Regions from separate parts of the Paenibacillus sp. FSL L8-0638 genome, predicted to be linked through region 3. Evidence: predicted binding sites of a transcription regulator. Region 3 holds the regulator's gene; each other region holds the start of a gene.
The links. Region 3 encodes LexA, which represses DNA repair genes until DNA is damaged. Its sites were predicted from a motif close to CGAACATATGTTCG; they were not measured.
Positions count from the first base shown of each region.

Region 1 (5,743 bases), 690 kb from region 3:
AGAGCTGACGACGTACATGTTCACTTTCCGGTTCCTGCTCCAGTACACGTTCCAACGCCTCACGTATCCGTTGACGCATTTCAGCAGCAGCAGCCTTCGTAAAGGTGGCCACCAGCAACCGATCCACACTGAAGCCAAGCTGGGGATCGACAATTTTACGAATAATACGCTCTACAAGTACCGCGGTTTTACCGGACCCTGCCGCTGCCGCGACCAGCATGTTGTTACCAGATTCCGAAATGGCACGCCACTGGTCATCGCTCCACATACTGCCTTCCGGCTTCGGTATTTCTTTCATGTTTGACGTGCCTATCATTGGTCCATTCCTCCTTTCCCTTCCTGTGTATGACCCAGCAGATTCCAGATCTGATCCTTACCGGGTTTACCCCATTGATTGTAGCCACTGCCCTCCAGACTGTCGTCAAATTGACAAACAGGCTTAAAAGAGCAGAAGGTACATGCCGTCTCTTGCTGGATACGATACGGTTCAATGGCCACATCGCCCTCTGTCATCCGTGTACCAATCGTCCGAATATTATTACGCACCGAAGCTAGCAGGCTGTCCCACTGTTCCGGCGAAGCAACCGAGGCACTGCTATAAAAACTACCGTCTGCTTTCACCGCAACAGGTAAAATAGAAGAATATCCCTTGTCCAATGATGTATCCATCTGTCCAACTACATCCCGATCCGCAAGCAATAATCCTTTCATCTTAAAACGTTTCAAAAGCTCCTGACGGGCCTGTTCTGCGCTAAGACCGTTAGGCGACTGTAACATCGGATTGTGGACGTGAAAATACAGCGTACCCGCCGGATAAGCAGTCTCGCCCAACCATTCCTCCGCCGCATTCAGCAGCACATCCAGGTACGTGAGCATTTGCAAGGACAAGCCATAGTACACTTCATGCAGCTTGAGATCCTTTTGGCTGGACTTGTAATCGATGACACGCAAAAGTAAACCTTTTTCTCCCTCTGCCACATCTACACGGTCGATCCTTCCGACAATTTCCATCACAACACCGTTATCTAACCGGAAGCTTAACGGAGGAAGCTGCTGACCCGGCCCAAAGTCCAACTCCAGCCCAATCGGCTCAAAACTACCTCTTCGCGCATGTTCACCTAAAATCAACGAAGCACGGCTCACGATATCTTTCAATTTGCGCAAAATGTACCCATACCGCTTGGAGCTCATTAGAATCTCGCCTTGCAGACGAGGAGCCAAACGCTCCACTGTACTTTCCGCCTCTTGGCGGCATTCCTCCGTGCTGAGACTGCCCCAGCTGACATTGCGATTACGCAGATTGATCGCCATCTCTCCAAGCGCTGCATGGAATAATTGTCCGATATCTGGGGCTTTCAGGCGATACATTTGACGTTCCTTCAAACGAAGACCATGAGAGGCAAAGTGCGAAAATGGACATGCCACAAAACGTTCCATACGAGATACGCTGGTACGCAACTTACTGCCGTACAGACGGCGGCTCGTTTCCTTCTGCATTTCGGCATGGTTCTCATAAAAAAGTGAGGTCAACAGCTGACGCAGCTTGTCCTTCTCACGCCCTTGCTGGCTGGCATACCAGTTATATACCTCCCACCAAGGAGATAAAATGTCACCGCCACGTCGCCAATTGCGTAATTGCGCAATGAGCTGCGGCAAAGCCTCGGACGGATGAGAAGCATACTCCCATTGCGTCGTCCAAGCATCCCCAGGCAAAGGGTATCCAGCCAGTGGGCGTTCGTCCAGACTAGGAAACAATTGCCGCACATGTCGTACTAACTCAGACGGCAACAATGACTTGCCTTCTTCATCAGTCACGGCATAGCTCATCCACAGGCTTCTACCGGCTGAAGTAAGAGCCGTATAAGCGAGAAAACGTTCGTCCAGCAGACGTCTTGTCATATCCGGCGCCAGCTCTACGCCTCGTTCGTTTAATGCCGTACGCTCCTGCTCATTCAGCACACCGTCCTCATGGAACACAGCCGGCATCACACCTTCGTTCATACCTAGCACAAAAGCATGTTGAATACCGGTCACACGTGTACGATCCGTGTTTCCGACTAGAACCTGATCCAGAGCTGGCGGAACAAGTCCCATACGGAATTCAGCCAATCCCGTTTCCAGCACACCCGCAAACAAAGAGGTATCCAGCCTCTCGTCACCCATCATTTCGACGATTTGATCCAGTAGTTCAAGCACTGCATCCCATACCTGACGATGCTCCTTGGCCTGCTCAGGATTTCCTGCTTCCTCTTCCTGATGAATGAAGGCGTCCAGCTTGTGGCCAATTTCTGCATCCTCCAGTAACAGATATACCGCTTCACACTTCTCAAGTGCAGTTCGTGCCTTGCCCACACGTTTCTCAAACGCACGTAAAGGCGTCACGATCACATCCCGGCACAGCTCCATCAAATCCAACGTTTCATCCCGCCTACGGTTCCGTTCCTGCTCCTCCAGCTCCAGTGACAAGCTGGGTACAGCCTGCCACGGGCGACCATCTGTCCAACGGCTACCTTGTATTCCGCAGGCCAGTACATAGTTTTCCAGACGATCCAGCTCCTCGCGGCTCACCCGACCGTCCAGCGGTAGGAGAAGATCTGTTTTGACCGCACGAAATACATCCTCATATCGCCAGCGTCGCTGCACGATATCCAGTGAAGCCCGAATCAATTCCACTAAGGGATGATGCAATACACTTCTCCGCTGATCCAGAAATACTGGAACCTCATATTGTTTGAATATCGGTTCCACCCATGGCTCATAATCTTCAATATGACGCACAAACAAGGCCATCTCCCGATAACGCGCGCCTTCATCTCGGGCTAAACGACGCATTTCGCGTACAGCCCCTTCCAGCTCTGCACGGCGATTAGCCGCAGTGTACAGTTTTATGCCCTCCGGTTGCTTTTCTGTCCACTGCTCTCGTAGATGCTGCTGACGCATCCGTTGTTCCTGATTCCGTAACCCTGTACGATATTCAAAGTTAGCCTCCAAATACGCCAACGCCGGACGCTCCTTAAATCTCGGCAGCGGATCAGGGCGCAGTAATTGTGTCTGCGTCTCTATCATCAGCTCGTCTGCCATTCCTTTGAGCTTTACATACGTAGCCGCCGAAGGATGAAACAAATCCAGCTCATGCGGAAGCTGTCCGCTCTCGTAGCTGCGGTTGCAAGTCAGCGCCACTGTCAACGAAGAGGCATGCAGCATAAGTTGCTCCACCACCTTATATTCATGTGGTGTAAACCTACGGTAGCCATCCATCCAAATGTCTGCTCCACGCACAAGGGAAGACTCTGCAATCTGTTCTGCCAGCATGCGCAGCGTATCTTCACCGTCAATATATTTAAGCGTCAGCTCTCGTTCAAAATCCTCGTAGATTAGACTGATATCTTTGAGCTTGCCGCGCAAAATCGGAGTTGACTCTCCAGCAGCGTTCATTCGCTCCAGTTGCTCGGGTACAGACCGAGTATCATTTCCGTACTGCTTTAGCTCCGTAAACAATGTATTCAACCGATCCACAAAGCCGAGCTGGTCTCCCGAATCCTTAAACAAACTCAGTTCATCCTTGCGACGACGAATAATTTTATATAAAAGCATCTTCTTGCCTTCTTCCGTTACAGGCACCAGCGCTGAACCCCCAGTTTCCTGCATAACTAAATAGGCAAGACGATGAAATCCCATCACTTGGGCGCGCACCGACCCCTGAATACCGTTTCCGGCTTCTGTAAGTAACGCATGCTCAGAAGCAAATGACGATTGCTCCGGTACAAGTAACAGCATAGGCTTACCTAGCGGCTCCTCGCGTAACATAGACGTCATTTCATTGCGGATTAACGTACTTTTACCACTCCCAGAGCGGCCAATCAACAAACGGACCGACATGATGCGGCCTCCTTTCCAACGAACAACATTCTATTAAACAGTATAGCATATCAGGCAAGAGAGAAAAGAACGTACGTTTGCCATGTTGTAGCAATTCTTTCTCCCTCTAAAAAATAAATCAGTCCCGCAGATTGGCTTGGTGCACGCCTTCTCTACAGGACTGATTTATACCTAAAACGAGTTTATTTTACCTATTTAATCACCAAAAAACGATTGACTTTGACCTTGTATGAAACTTACAGCTGTGTCCGGCTGCGCACCTCAAAGATAGCGAATTTCAAATAATGGCCTTCCTCCACACCCAAAATTTGAGGATGGTCCTTACCAGCTGCTCTCCAGTCTACCAGACGGAGGATTTTGCCGGCATCTGCCGCCGCTTCCTTAATGGTGTCCAAAAACAACTCCGGCCGCATATGGAACGAGCAGCTCGCCGTCACCAGATAGCCACCCTCATTGACAAGCTTCATCCCGTGCAGGTTGATATCTTTATATCCACGTGTAGCTCCTTTGACAGCGTTCTTCGTTTTGGCAAAGGCTGGCGGATCAAGAATGACCACGTCAAAGGTGCGTCCGCCACCCGCTGTCAGCGGCTTAGACGTATCTCCTTTGCCCCCGGCTCGTGCATTGCGTTCCTCTACACCTTTCACCTGATTGCGCAAATATTGAAAAGCATCGTCGACGACAAACTCGACGCGTTCCTCAAAACCGTTCAGCTTGACATTATCCCGCGCACTTTCAATCGCATGCTCAGAAATATCAAGACAAGTTACTTTTTTGGCACCATGTTTACAGGCATTGAGCGTAAAGCTTCCCGTATGTGAAAAACATTCCAATACGGTTGCGCCGTCCCAGAATGGGAATTCAACAACCTTACCACTTTTATTCACTGGCTTCATGACCGTTGTGCCAGCGTCCCCTGAGTCTGTAGTAACTTCTTGTAGCGTAATTCCACTACGTGCTCCCCAACCTGTCATCAACGGTGCTATGGCCGCACGATTTTCACGCTGGTCAAAGAAATAACCCGTCTTCTGGCCCTCTACGATATCAACCTTGATTTGCAGGCCATTTTCCGTCACCACCACATGACGCGGGCAATCACCGTACAAAGGACCCTTCGTTTGTTCCAATCCTTCCAGCTCTCGGATGGATACATCACTGCGCTCATATATACCAACAGGACCCAATACTTCAACGAGCGCATCCCTGATTTCTTCCCTGCGCCGATCCATGCCAAGCGTTAACAACTGCACGACCAACACATCACCAAATCGATCTACAATCAGTCCAGGCAAAAAATCAGCCTCGCCGTACACCAACCGATAAGCGTCTCCCCCGGTCACAAAACGTTCGCGGTGCTCCAGGCATTTGCGAAAGCGTTGGGCAAAAAAGTTTTGATCCATTGCTTCCAGCGGCTCATAGGACATCACACGTACTGTAATTTGTGAAGCCGGATTATAGTAACCTGTCGCCAAATAACGCCCCTGATGGTTAACGATGCTGACCAAATCGCCTGCCTCTGGGTCTCCTTCGATCTTGGCTATTTCGTTTTTAAACACCCAAGGGTGTGCGTGCTCCAGCCTTTTTTTACGGCTGCGTTCTAATATTACTGAAGGCAAAATCCTTCACTCCTATTCTTAAGTTACTCAAAGTATTAAAACGTTTTGTTCGATAGGGGCACGGCTCCGCGATTCATTTGATCTTACGATCGCTGTTGCAACGGGATTCTTGGGATTATGTAACACATTTAAAGGTAAGAATCTCGTTGCAAAGGCGAACGCTGGCGCTTCTCCAGATTCAAATGAACCGCTCCGCTACTGCCCGCCTTTATATCGACGTCACGCTTTTAAAGCTTGCGAAGATACTA
Region 1 covers NZ_CP151960.1:3,861,803-3,867,545, forward strand. The annotation lists gene addA (helicase-exonuclease AddAB subunit AddA) at 1-316, opposite strand, end outside; gene addB (helicase-exonuclease AddAB subunit AddB) at 313-3,879, opposite strand; gene MKY35_RS17200 (class I SAM-dependent rRNA methyltransferase) at 4,116-5,495, opposite strand.
Region 1: a site for LexA is predicted at 3,946-3,959, ahead of addB (helicase-exonuclease AddAB subunit AddB). Genes of this name have one in related genera too.

Region 2 (5,743 bases), 510 kb from region 3:
CAGCAGGCGGATTGCATCATGTACAGGCTCTGTCTGCAACGGAATATCACATATGACGAAAGTTCCTTGTCCTGACTCGGAATGCACGGACACCGTGCCGTGAAATAGTTCAAGTCGTTCCTTCATTCCATTGAGCCCAGATCCAAATTGGATTTCTTCCATTCCGATGCCGTTATCTTCGATCTGTAATCGAAGCTGCTGACTATTGAAATGTAACTGAACGGATATCATGCTCGCCTTGCCGTGCCGAACCACGTTGGTTAGAGACTCTTGAAGGCAACGATATAAACAATTGTTTATTTTTTGCATAACAAGAGTCTCACTGCCGATCACACGGAATTTGACCGTTATACCTGTTGACTTCATAAAATCTTCAGTTAATTGCCGCAGCGATTCACTTAACGAATGGTTCAACGGAGTATGAGAGAGCTGATGCAGATGCTTTCGGATATCAACCAGACTGTGTTGGGCGATTCCGACAAGCGAATTGATCCTCTCTATTTGCGCATCTGGTACGGACGATCGCAGTGATTCGACGCCGACGATGAGCGAGGTAAGCGTATGGCCAATCGTGTCATTCAGCTCATGTGACAGCCGGCTGCGCTCCTCCATCAGCGTAAGTTCCTCAATCCGCTTAATATGCTGCTCCAGCAACAGCTTTTGCTCTTGAATAATTCGGGCTTGCTTATGGGACTGAATTAAAATATTAAACGCGAAGCCGATGGCAAAACCAAGGCTGCAGCTAACGATAAACTCATACGGGAGACGATCAGCAATCCAACCGTTCAATACCGGGAATACGATTCCGCTAAGGATACCTGTCCACACATAGTTTCTTCGACTGCTCGTCAAGCCGATAGTTATCACGAGTAAAACAAAAGACCAAAGCAATCCCGGGGCTGCGTAAGCTAAATATAGATAAAAAAAGCCCGTTACCGTGACTTCGATTGTGAGATACCAGTCTTCTTTCCTATAGAGGATGATTAATGGAACGAGATAAACGACGAAAGCGAGAGAAAGTACAACCCAAAGCGACACAACGGTTAATGACGGATCGACAAAACCAGCGCTTGCGATAATGACCAGCCAAAGCGTTCGTATGGCCACAAGTATCCAATCATACCAGACCCTTTTTTTCATTATCGAGAACACGAATTACGCACACCTTCTTATATTTTTTTGCAAATCAAATTCCGAATGATTCAGACCTATCATGCAATATAACTTCCCGATCCGTCAAGCGAAAGAGGGTGGGGTAACAGCGGTTAGAACGTAGCTTAGCAAGCACGTCATATAAGACAGTTGATAGTTTGTCATGCGGTATATGTGACAAGTCCAAGTACGATGTCATCAAAAGCTAGACGGTTTTATCACTGTTCGATTTAACAATAGCAGAGGTAAGGTGAGGGGGTAAAGCAGAACAACATTCAAAATAATAGGAGCGATGCGTTATGAAATCATTCACCATTCGAAAAGGAGTTGCACTTACTTTAATAGCTATATTGGCGGGTACAGTGGCCTATGGAACTGTCCACGCAGAGGGTCAGACGGCAACTTATCAAGCTATCAATAAAGCTGCAAATACCGACAATATTTTATCGTCGGAATTCGCAAAAGAACCCAAAAAAGAACTCAACGAGAAAGAAAAGAAAAGAAAGCATCGGGAAGAAGTCAAACGCGTCATGGATCAAGTAGTTACCAACAAAAGAGTTCCAAGTGTCGTGGCAGGCGGGCTACAGGATGGGGAACGCTGGTCCTACGCTACGGGTACAGCCAGTTTCGAAGTACCACGCCCGGTGGAGCCGGATTTTTCATTCCGTATTGGAAGCATCACGAAGACATTCACTGCTACCGTTGTATTGCAGTTGGCTCAGGAGAAAAAATTGAACCTGGATGATTCGGTCGAAAAATGGCTGCCGGGGGTCATAAAGGGTAATGGGTATGACGGCAACAAAATTACGATTCGTCAGTTATTGAACCATACAAGCGGGCTTGCGAGCTATACTGATCTTGATTTTCGAGATATTACCTTGCCTCAAAATCCATTCCGTTACTATTCGTCCGACGAGCTTATCAGCATGGGACTAGCAAAGCCGCCTGTATATGCGCCAGGGAAGGGCTGGAACTATTCGAACATGAATACTATACTAGCCGGTCAAATTATTCAGAAGGTAACAGGAGAGACGTATGCGGAGCAGATCAGGAAACGGTTGATCGAACCGCTCGGGATGACAGGGACATTTGTAATGGAAAATAGTCACGATATTCCAGGTAAGCATGCCACAGGATATAATATGGACAGATCGGGTCATTTGTATGATTTAACAGAGATGAATCAATCATGGGCAAATGCAGCCGGAGATATAGTCTCAACAACCAAAGATTTGACCACCTTCTTCAGTTCGCTGTTGGGCGGAAAGCTTCTAAATCAAGAGATAATGGACCAGATGCTCACGACAGTAGATTCACCTATAGGTAAAGTTGGACTAGGGATTTATGAAATAAAAACAGCTGACGGGCAATCATACTGGGGGCATGCTGGCGGTACTTTCGGATTTGAATCGAGAGCCTTCGGATCTCTAGGCGGGCAGCATATTTTGGTAACGTGCATCAACTCGGTAGCTCCGGAAGTGGAGCCTGCTCACAATAAAATAATCAATAAGGAGTTTGGCCGTTAAGTTTAAAGCCGACATCGCGTCCTTTATTTGAGGGCGGATGTCGGTTTCTGCTGTGATTAACCGTCGTTTCATGCAATCGAGGCACAAATGTCCGCATTCAGAATAAAACGATAGATAAGATTCACGAGGGGCATAACGACGGCGTATTTTATATTCGGTCGGTCAAGCTCTACTATCGACTTCTTTACCACTCCCGCCAACAGATGGTTTACCGCCAAAATCGTAAAATAGGTTAGACGCAAATTCGATATAGAGAATAAGAAGAGATATATGGATTTTTAGAAATACATAGTAGGTATAGACAACGTAATATTACTAACCTACACATTGCACCAGACTACAATTTCTATTTAAAAAAGACTTCAAGGAAAATCAAACATTAAGACTATTGTACAAAAATATCAGAATTTCGTATATGTTATTCCGCTAACGGGATACGTTAGTTCAATGGAACAGCGACAGTCTAGGACATTATTTTCTCGTACTGGTTGTCACTGTTCCAATTTCAAAGTCCGTCTAAAACTTATTTTATGGAGACTAGCGGTATGACAATTCGAAAGATGCATGGAATAATGTCGATACAATCGTATGGAACAATATAGGAGATGGATTTGAGGGAAAGAAACTTAATCATTATTCAAAACTTGATCTAACCAGGTGAATATGCGGTGGTTAGCCAATTTTAATGCTCCAAAATTTTCATTTTATCCCTCTGATTTTGTATTTTCGTCCAGTCTATTAGACCTAGGAATATTTTTCTAGGACAAAAGTTTTGGATTCGGTAGACAAAAAGCCTTGTCTAGAACGTATGTTCGGAATATAATTTCTACATAATACATCAGGAGGCTACATACATGTCGAAAAAATTAGAAGGTAACGACTTATGGGAAAGCAGCAGGATTATCATACCAGAACACAAGGAAGCATACTTAAGACTCATGAAAGACCGTCAGCGGAGAGGCAAGCCGGAACTTGACGATCAGGAAGTCCAGTTGATCGAGCAAGCGCTTATAGAGTCCTACAACACACGTCAACCTATAACACTAGTGGTTTTTAGCCCGTTCGGTGACGAAGAACTCACAGGTGTAATCACGTCTATAAATACTGCTCGCAGGGAAGTGAAACTGTTTCGTGGCGAGGATGATTTTAGTTGGATCAAGTTGGAGGATATCATTTTCAGCAAGTATCTAGCAAAAATCTAAGGGGAGTAAATATTCTACTGAAGTTATCCAACAAACAAGAAATGTTTTCAACCGCCTTACCCACGATAATTCAGTCGGAGTCTTTCTAGGAGCATTTGACGCTAGTGTTTTAGCTCATTAATTAAAAAACAGAATTCTCATATCGCAATCGAAGACTTCCTGATGATGATGCGTTACACCCGCATCAAGTTAAAGAAAGAGGCTTACAGAGTGGTACAAAACTACTACGGAGAAGCTCACTTTTACAGAAAAAGCCTGATGAGCTACAACAACATCGGGCTGGGCCAAGGTAACTTTTTCTTCGCTAACGGTCCATTTGTTGTGCAAAAAAATGGACGGCTAGCGAAGAAAGAAATCAATTCAGGTTAATGAAACAATTCTATGCGCTCTTGCTTGTGTACTTGGAAAATTAACAAAAGAGGCAGCTGGATTCCTGCCTCTTTTGTTATTATTCTACGTCTGAGAAAAGCGGAGTGGACAAATAACGCTCACCTGTATCAGGTAATATGACCACGATCGTCTTGCCTTTGTTTTCTGGAAGCTTCGCAATTTGTGTTGCTGCATAAACCGCAGCCCCAGAAGAAATACCAACAAGCAGCCCTTCTGTTTTGGCAAGCAGGCGTGCAGTTTCAAATGCATCTTCGTTTTTAACTTTGAAAACCTCATCCACATATTCTTCATTAAAGTTATTTGGAATGAAACCAGCACCGAGTCCTTGTAGTTGATGTGAACCTGGAGTACCGCCAGACAGCACTGGTGAATCGAACGGTTCGACGGCTATCACTTTTACAGAAGGTTTTCGTTCCTTCAATCCCTGGCCAACGCCCGAAATAGTTCCACCTGTACCTACGCCCGCAATAAAAATATCTACACCGCCATCCGTATCATGCCAGATTTCTACAGCTGTAGTTTTGCGGTGGATTTCTGGATTGGCAGGATTGCTAAACTGCTGTGGTATGAAAGAGTTTGGTGTTTCGGCAGCCAATAGTTCAGCACGTTTGATAGCGCCTTTCATCCCCTCGGATCCCGGTGTTAACACAAGCTCAGCACCGAACGCAGTCAAAAGCTTGCGACGTTCGATACTAAACGTTTCAGGAAGTGTAATTATAAGTTTATATCCAAGAGCCGCAGCTGCAAATGCAAGTCCGATTCCAGTATTGCCACTTGTCGGCTCGATAATAACGGAGTCTTTATTGATTAAGCCTTTCTCCTCAGCGTCTTTAATCATAGCATATCCAATGCGGTCCTTAACGCTACCAGCCGGATTGAAATATTCCAACTTTGCTACCACGTTTGCCTCAATATTTTGGTTTTGGCTGTAGTTCAACAGTGCTAACAAAGGAGTATTTCCAATTAATTCAGTCAACTTTTGGTGAATCAAAATTATCCCTCCAAACAATTAATTCATATCTACTTACTATGACATAGATATTATCACGAATTTTTCTTCATAACCATGTCCTGTTAATTCATAGTGAGGAGCGGGAACGGATGGAACAGTTTAAACCTAAGGTACTACTCATAAAAAAGTAGTCCAAGCTTATTCAGAACCAGAGAGTCATTAAGATTGTATACTGTGTATCCTTTTTTAATTTCGAAATAATTATCACGGTTTATAATAAACTCGCTTTTCCTAGAATGTATTGAAAATTAGATTACAGTGTACAATAAACGATAGTGACACGAGGCAGGACAACACATACGATAAAAGATACTACCCGCTAACCTAGTGGTCGGCGGATAATGAATTTGTATTTAGTAGAAGGCAAAAAGAGCGGTAAGGAATTAATCCTTCTGCCTCACCGTTAACATACGGGGAGGCGTTTTTGTTTTGGCAAGCTTACGGTGTATCAATTCGCGCCA
Region 2 covers NZ_CP151960.1:3,688,694-3,694,436, reverse strand. The annotation lists gene MKY35_RS16365 (response regulator) at 1-1,152, opposite strand, end outside; gene MKY35_RS16360 (beta-lactamase family protein) at 1,452-2,678, shown strand; gene MKY35_RS16355 (YolD-like family protein) at 3,533-3,880, shown strand; gene MKY35_RS16350 (hypothetical protein) at 4,043-4,249, shown strand; gene cysK (cysteine synthase A) at 4,329-5,267, opposite strand.
Region 2: a site for LexA is predicted at 3,480-3,493, ahead of MKY35_RS16355 (YolD-like family protein). Genes of this name have one in related genera too.

Region 3 (5,743 bases):
TCTATCTGAAGCAACGCCGAATTTGGACGAGCTGCTGGCCAAGTTTGAGCAAATTCACACCCATACTGAGGATGAAATCCGTGCCATTGTCGCTGGTAAAGGCATCTTTATCATTAAAGGACCTGAAGAGATCGGCTATTTTAACGTAGAACTTTCACCGGGGGACGTTATCTCCGTACCCGAAAATATACCTCACTTCTTCACTTTAATGGAGAATCAAAAGATCGTGGCAGTCCGCTTGTTCATTGAAGAAAATGGCTGGATTGCGGAACCGTTCGAAGATCCAACCTTCATTAAAGCATAATTACGAATTTATCCTTGTGTAAATAAAAAACTCCCTCTGCTCTGTGACAATCGAGCGAAGGGAGTTTTCTTAATACTCGTTTCTAAAGGTGTAGATTTCTTACTTTAACGACTGAATAATTCCATCCAATTCAGACAGATGCTTGATTTGAAACTTCGGCTTGATCTCTGTGGTATTGGTTTTGGCGTTTCGGTTCACCCACACCGAGTGAACACCTGCTGCCAACGCTCCTTGAATATCAGTCGTCAGCTTATCTCCTACCATTAAAGCATGTTCAGGCTCAATACCAAGAAGCCCCAACGCATGCTGGAATATAGACGGATCCGGCTTGCCTCGACCAAATGAACCTGAAATGACCACATGATCAAAGAAAGGAGCTAATTGAGGAACTCCATCCAGTTTCTCCTGTTGTAAATCAGGGGAACCGTTTGTCAATAATAACAGCTTGTATTGTCCCTTCAATTGTTCTAGAATTTCAAACGTTTCTTCATATACATGGGGACGCGCGCGTCTTTCCGAAGCAAATTGGGTAGCCAGCTTTTCCGCCAACTTCTCATTATCTATCCCTAGTTGCTGGAGTCCTCTGCGCCATGATTCCTTTCGATAAACAGGGGCCAACTGTTCCAATTGACGGAATTCAGGTTGCACACCTGCTGTAAAATTCGCCCACAATCCTTCAAACGGATTAATGCCGATCATTTGAGTAAAACTAAAGGTTTCATAGGATTCATACAAAGCGCGTGCTTCTTTACGTACGGCTTCCTCCAGAGTTTTTGGATCAACACCTGCTTCACGGGAGCCTGTTTGACACGCTGCATCAAATGCCTCTTCTACACTACGTTCATCCCACAAAAGGGTATCATCAAGATCAAACATTACCGCCTGAATCGTCATCTGAATTATCCACTCTCTTTCCACAGTTTATGTACGCCTATTTGCTTGATTAAGCATTTGAATCGTTATGTGTGCCCATATTAAGCAAGCGGCCGCAGCATGTTATATGAAATAACATCATACGGCCTTTGTTACAGAGCTACAGGCTAAATCAGTTATTTCTTGTCAACCTGTATCTGATTGGATAGCGCAAACTTCTCAAGTCGCTCTGCAATGGCATCCGTGTCATAGCGACCTAACGATTTTGTGAAAATAAAATTACCGCCCTTACCTTTTCTTTCAACGGTTACGTAACCCTTTTCAATCTTGATGACTTTCATGTCCCCAGCGGTCATTGGACGTTCCCTACCACCTTTCAGCATATAGAGAGTATCCTTTCCCACTTTCAGATAAGGACGACGGATAAAAAAGATAACAGCCAGCATCAAGTACAGGCCGAATACAAGCCAATCCATCCCTCGCATACCGGTCTTAGTCAAAAAGTAACTCATAAGCATGTACAATACAGAAAGACCAGCCAGCATAATTGGCACAGTAATGTTACGGCCACGGAAAATATCCATTGCAGAACCTGCGCCGCTAATGGTTTGAATACCTTGCTTTTTGCGCGATTTATTTAAATGCGCTGTGTTTTTGCGTACTTTTCTTTCAAATGATCGGGCCATCTCTCAATTCCTTCCCAGATATATTACATTAAAACAATTGCCTCAAAGCTGATCTATATAGGTACCATGAGAGGTACCTAAAACAAAAGGCAAATTGCAGGCTTGGGCGCTTTAACAACATTAATGCTTCAGCCCGTCATTTCCCTTCGATGTATCATCGTCCACAAATTCAATCGTTTCTAGCTGCTGCCTAAAATTACGGCGAATGTTACCTAAATAAATTTCCCGAAGGTTGGCACGTTCTGTGGTTTCCTCTTCTGTTAATCCCTCGGATTTTGCTTTGCGCGCTAATTCATTAATGCGCTGTACCAAGCTGTCTATATCCAAATTGTGTCCCCTCCATAAAAGCAAAGATATAATACACTTTGACATGTAGAAAAGAGCTTGTCAAGGCTCCCGCATTACGCTCCCTGACAAGCTCTAATAGTCTATAGATCATAAGTCAGGAAGCTTGAGTACCTGACCTGCCTGCACTCCCCGATCCTCTAAACCGTTAATCCGCACAATTCCTTCTATATATACCCGTGTATCCATTCGTTCCGGTTTATGATTCGCGGCAATCTGCCACAACGTATCCCCAGGTTGTACTGTCAGTTTAGTCACTTCTTCCTTGGAAGCTGAAGGAGCCGCGAAAACCGTAAGTACACCTGCTCCTGCAATCCAAGCAACAATCACTATAATAAGAAGCTTAAGTAAAAGAGTATTGGTAATAATCTGCATAAAACGCGCCCTACCCTCTTTTCGGGTCTCCTGTAAATTTTCTATATTCATTGGAAAAATACTTTGATAGGTGCTATATTTCATCATGGTTGTGTCCTCCAAACGTTTGTTCTTATGTTTTCACAATATAACACGAACGTTTGTTTTGTTCAATAGAAAAGAGAACAAAAGTTCGCAATTTTTTTAGGGATTATTTAGAACTTATGTTTGTACGAACGGAGGTTCTATGCTATAATTTTCCCAAACGTTACTAAATGGGGTTGATACGGTATGTCTAAGATTTCGAGCCGCCAGCAGGCCATTCTTGAATTTATCCGCAATGAAGTGCGTCTAAAGGGATACCCCCCTTCTGTACGCGAAATAGGCGAGGCTGTCGGATTGGCCTCCAGTTCTACGGTTCACGGTCATTTGGATCGTTTAGAGAAAAAAGGACTCATTCGCCGCGATCCTACAAAACCACGGGCTATTGAGTTACTCGGTCAAGACGAATCGGATAACAGCAACTTGATTAATTACTCCATTAGTCGTGTCCCCGTCGTCGGCAAAGTAACCGCTGGTCTTCCTATTACGGCGACAGAAAATATTGAAGATTACTTTCCTCTTCCCCAACACTTTGTTGGTGAGGATAAAATATTCATGTTATCTGTTGTAGGCGAAAGCATGATTGAGGCTGGGATTGCTAACGGAGACTATGTAATCGTACGTCAGCAGCAGACCGCTGATAATGGCGATATTGTTGTAGCTATGACAGATGAAGACGAAGCTACAGTTAAAACCTTCTACAAAGAAAAAGATCATATCCGGCTTCAACCTGAAAATCCAGCCTTTGAACCGCTTCGTCTGACACACGTCAGTATTTTGGGCAAAGTTGTAGGACTCTTCCGGGACTTCCACTGATTTCTCGTTCTTCCTTCCCCGTTATTCTATCCCCTAATACAAAACCGGCTGCCTAGGGCAAGCCGGTTTTGTATTGTTATTATGCTTACTATGTATCTCACAACTATTCTTTCCTTTTAGCAACCTATTCCTATTGTATCTACTATAAAATCAGCCTCATCATCTCAAATAATCCCCCACTGATCTTGAACAGCTATACTGTTATGGGCAAAACTAATAGATCTTTCTTTCTTTTAGCTAAATATGGTATATTAATTACTCATAGCTCTGTAGGAGGAATTAAATGAAAAAAATAATAATTTCAGCGTTTGTCATGATATTTATCGTCGTAAGCTGTGCAGTTCCAACAATGGATCATTTGTATGCAGAAGAGAAATCACACATAACAACCTACGATCGTATTCAGTACATACAAATACTCATCCATTTCAGGTATTTAGAAAAGCAACTTGAAGCTGTAATTTCCGAAAGAAATAATTACCCAGAAGCCAGCCAAGAATATAAACAGCTCTCAGAACAACTGAATCATATTCTTGCCCAAGAGGCGTACTACGAAAAAAAACTTAACACCCTTAATAGTAAATAATTTTCATACAAACTGCATATTATCTTTATTCTACACATTAGACTCATGCCGACCTGCCTGTAACATCTCCTGCAACGTAAAGTTGAAAAGGCGAAGACAGGTTCGCATGAGTTTTTTTGTTAACCTTTAGGGATATAGGTACTAGCTTCTTTTTGCTTCTAATAGATTTATGCTGATACATTACTATCACAATTGACATATGTATATAGCAGAACTAAGCAAAGGAGATATGCAGATGATCAGAAATAGAGTTAAAACGTATAAGCATCGCATCGGGAAAAACAGATATCTGGTCGTTAAAGTCTTTCAAGCCGCAGCTGCTAAAACAGGAAGCGGAAATGCACTAGCAACCAATGCCTTGAATATCAAAATTTCCAAGCGTAAGCATAAACGCCACTAAGATTCAACCGCACCTTCATTTCTTGAAGGGAGGTGATATTATGAGCAGAAGACATTGCAGACGTGATTTAAGAAGAAGAAGATTGAACATCCGTTCCAATCAAAGAGCCACTGCGCGTGCAAGAGGTAACGCACTGGCTGTTAATTTGTTTAGCGTAAACGATAGACAACGCAGACGTTAATAATTGTTTCCATGCAAAAAGCGGGAGGAATTCTTCCTGCTTTTTTGTGTTAAACAGCACACCTAACTACTGCTATGAATCATTTAAGCAAGCGGAGGGGATTGTAAAATATCACACATAGTTGAACAGTCGCTACCATTTTACTCTTTTTATAAATCTAACAGACAGGAAAACGTGGTTCTCTTTTAGAATAATGTGCATAGAGAAATTAAACCAGGAGGAGACAAGCCATGATAATTAAAATGTCACTTTCAAATATGGGGGATTTTAAGAAGTCAAATGAGAATAACGGCTTTATTGTGTCCGGAAGGATTATACCTAAATACGAGAACAACAATTGGACATATATAGAAGAAAGTTTTCCCGAACCATATTTTAAACAGTATGAGGATGATGACGTCGATATCAGTTATATTAATGAACAAGGAAAATCTATTTTTTTATATTATGATGAGAACGACTGTGTTGGGAAAATTAAACTTTGTACTAATTGGAATGGCTATGCTCTAATTGAGGATATTGCCGTCGCTAAAGACTGGAGACACAAGGGAATCGGAGCAGCCTTATTGAGTAAAGCAACCGAGTGGGCTAAGCAGAATAACCTTGTTGGTCTTATGCTTGAAACACAGGATGTGAATATTTTAGCTTGTCGATTCTATGCTAAAAATAACTTTGTAATCGGCGGAGTTGATACTATGCTATATTCTAACTTTTCCACAGCCCATGAGAAAGCGATTTTTTGGTATTATAAGTTTAAGTATTCAAATTAGCCTATCCTTCTGTAATAAGGCCGAATTTAAAAACAATATCATCTTGTACGCACACTTTGCATTGCTACTTTTCCCGTATCTAGTAAAATCAAACTGATCAGCACACAAAACTCTGCCGGCCAATGAAGGTTAGCAGAGCTTTTGATTTATTTAGAGTATTCACTTACTTCAAACGTGAGGATGCGATCATTTTCAGCATGTAATCCTTTTTTGCTCTTATCAGGAATCTGAAACTGAACGTTTATATACAATAACAGATAAAATCCCGCTAATTATAATGACCACTGAAAAAATCAATAACATATTGCTATATAAATAAGCAGATG
Region 3 covers NZ_CP151960.1:3,176,708-3,182,450, forward strand. The annotation lists gene MKY35_RS13790 (cupin domain-containing protein) at 1-304, shown strand, start outside; gene MKY35_RS13795 (HAD family hydrolase) at 404-1,198, opposite strand; gene MKY35_RS13800 (hypothetical protein) at 1,354-1,863, opposite strand; gene MKY35_RS13805 (DUF896 domain-containing protein) at 1,984-2,190, opposite strand; gene MKY35_RS13810 (LysM peptidoglycan-binding domain-containing protein) at 2,299-2,667, opposite strand; gene lexA (transcriptional repressor LexA) at 2,854-3,480, shown strand; gene MKY35_RS13820 (hypothetical protein) at 3,764-4,066, shown strand; gene MKY35_RS13825 (hypothetical protein) at 4,302-4,466, shown strand; gene MKY35_RS13830 (hypothetical protein) at 4,507-4,647, shown strand; gene MKY35_RS13835 (GNAT family N-acetyltransferase) at 4,878-5,417, shown strand; partial or broken gene tet (Tet(L)/Tet(K)/Tet(45) family tetracycline efflux MFS transporter) at 5,637-5,743, opposite strand, start outside.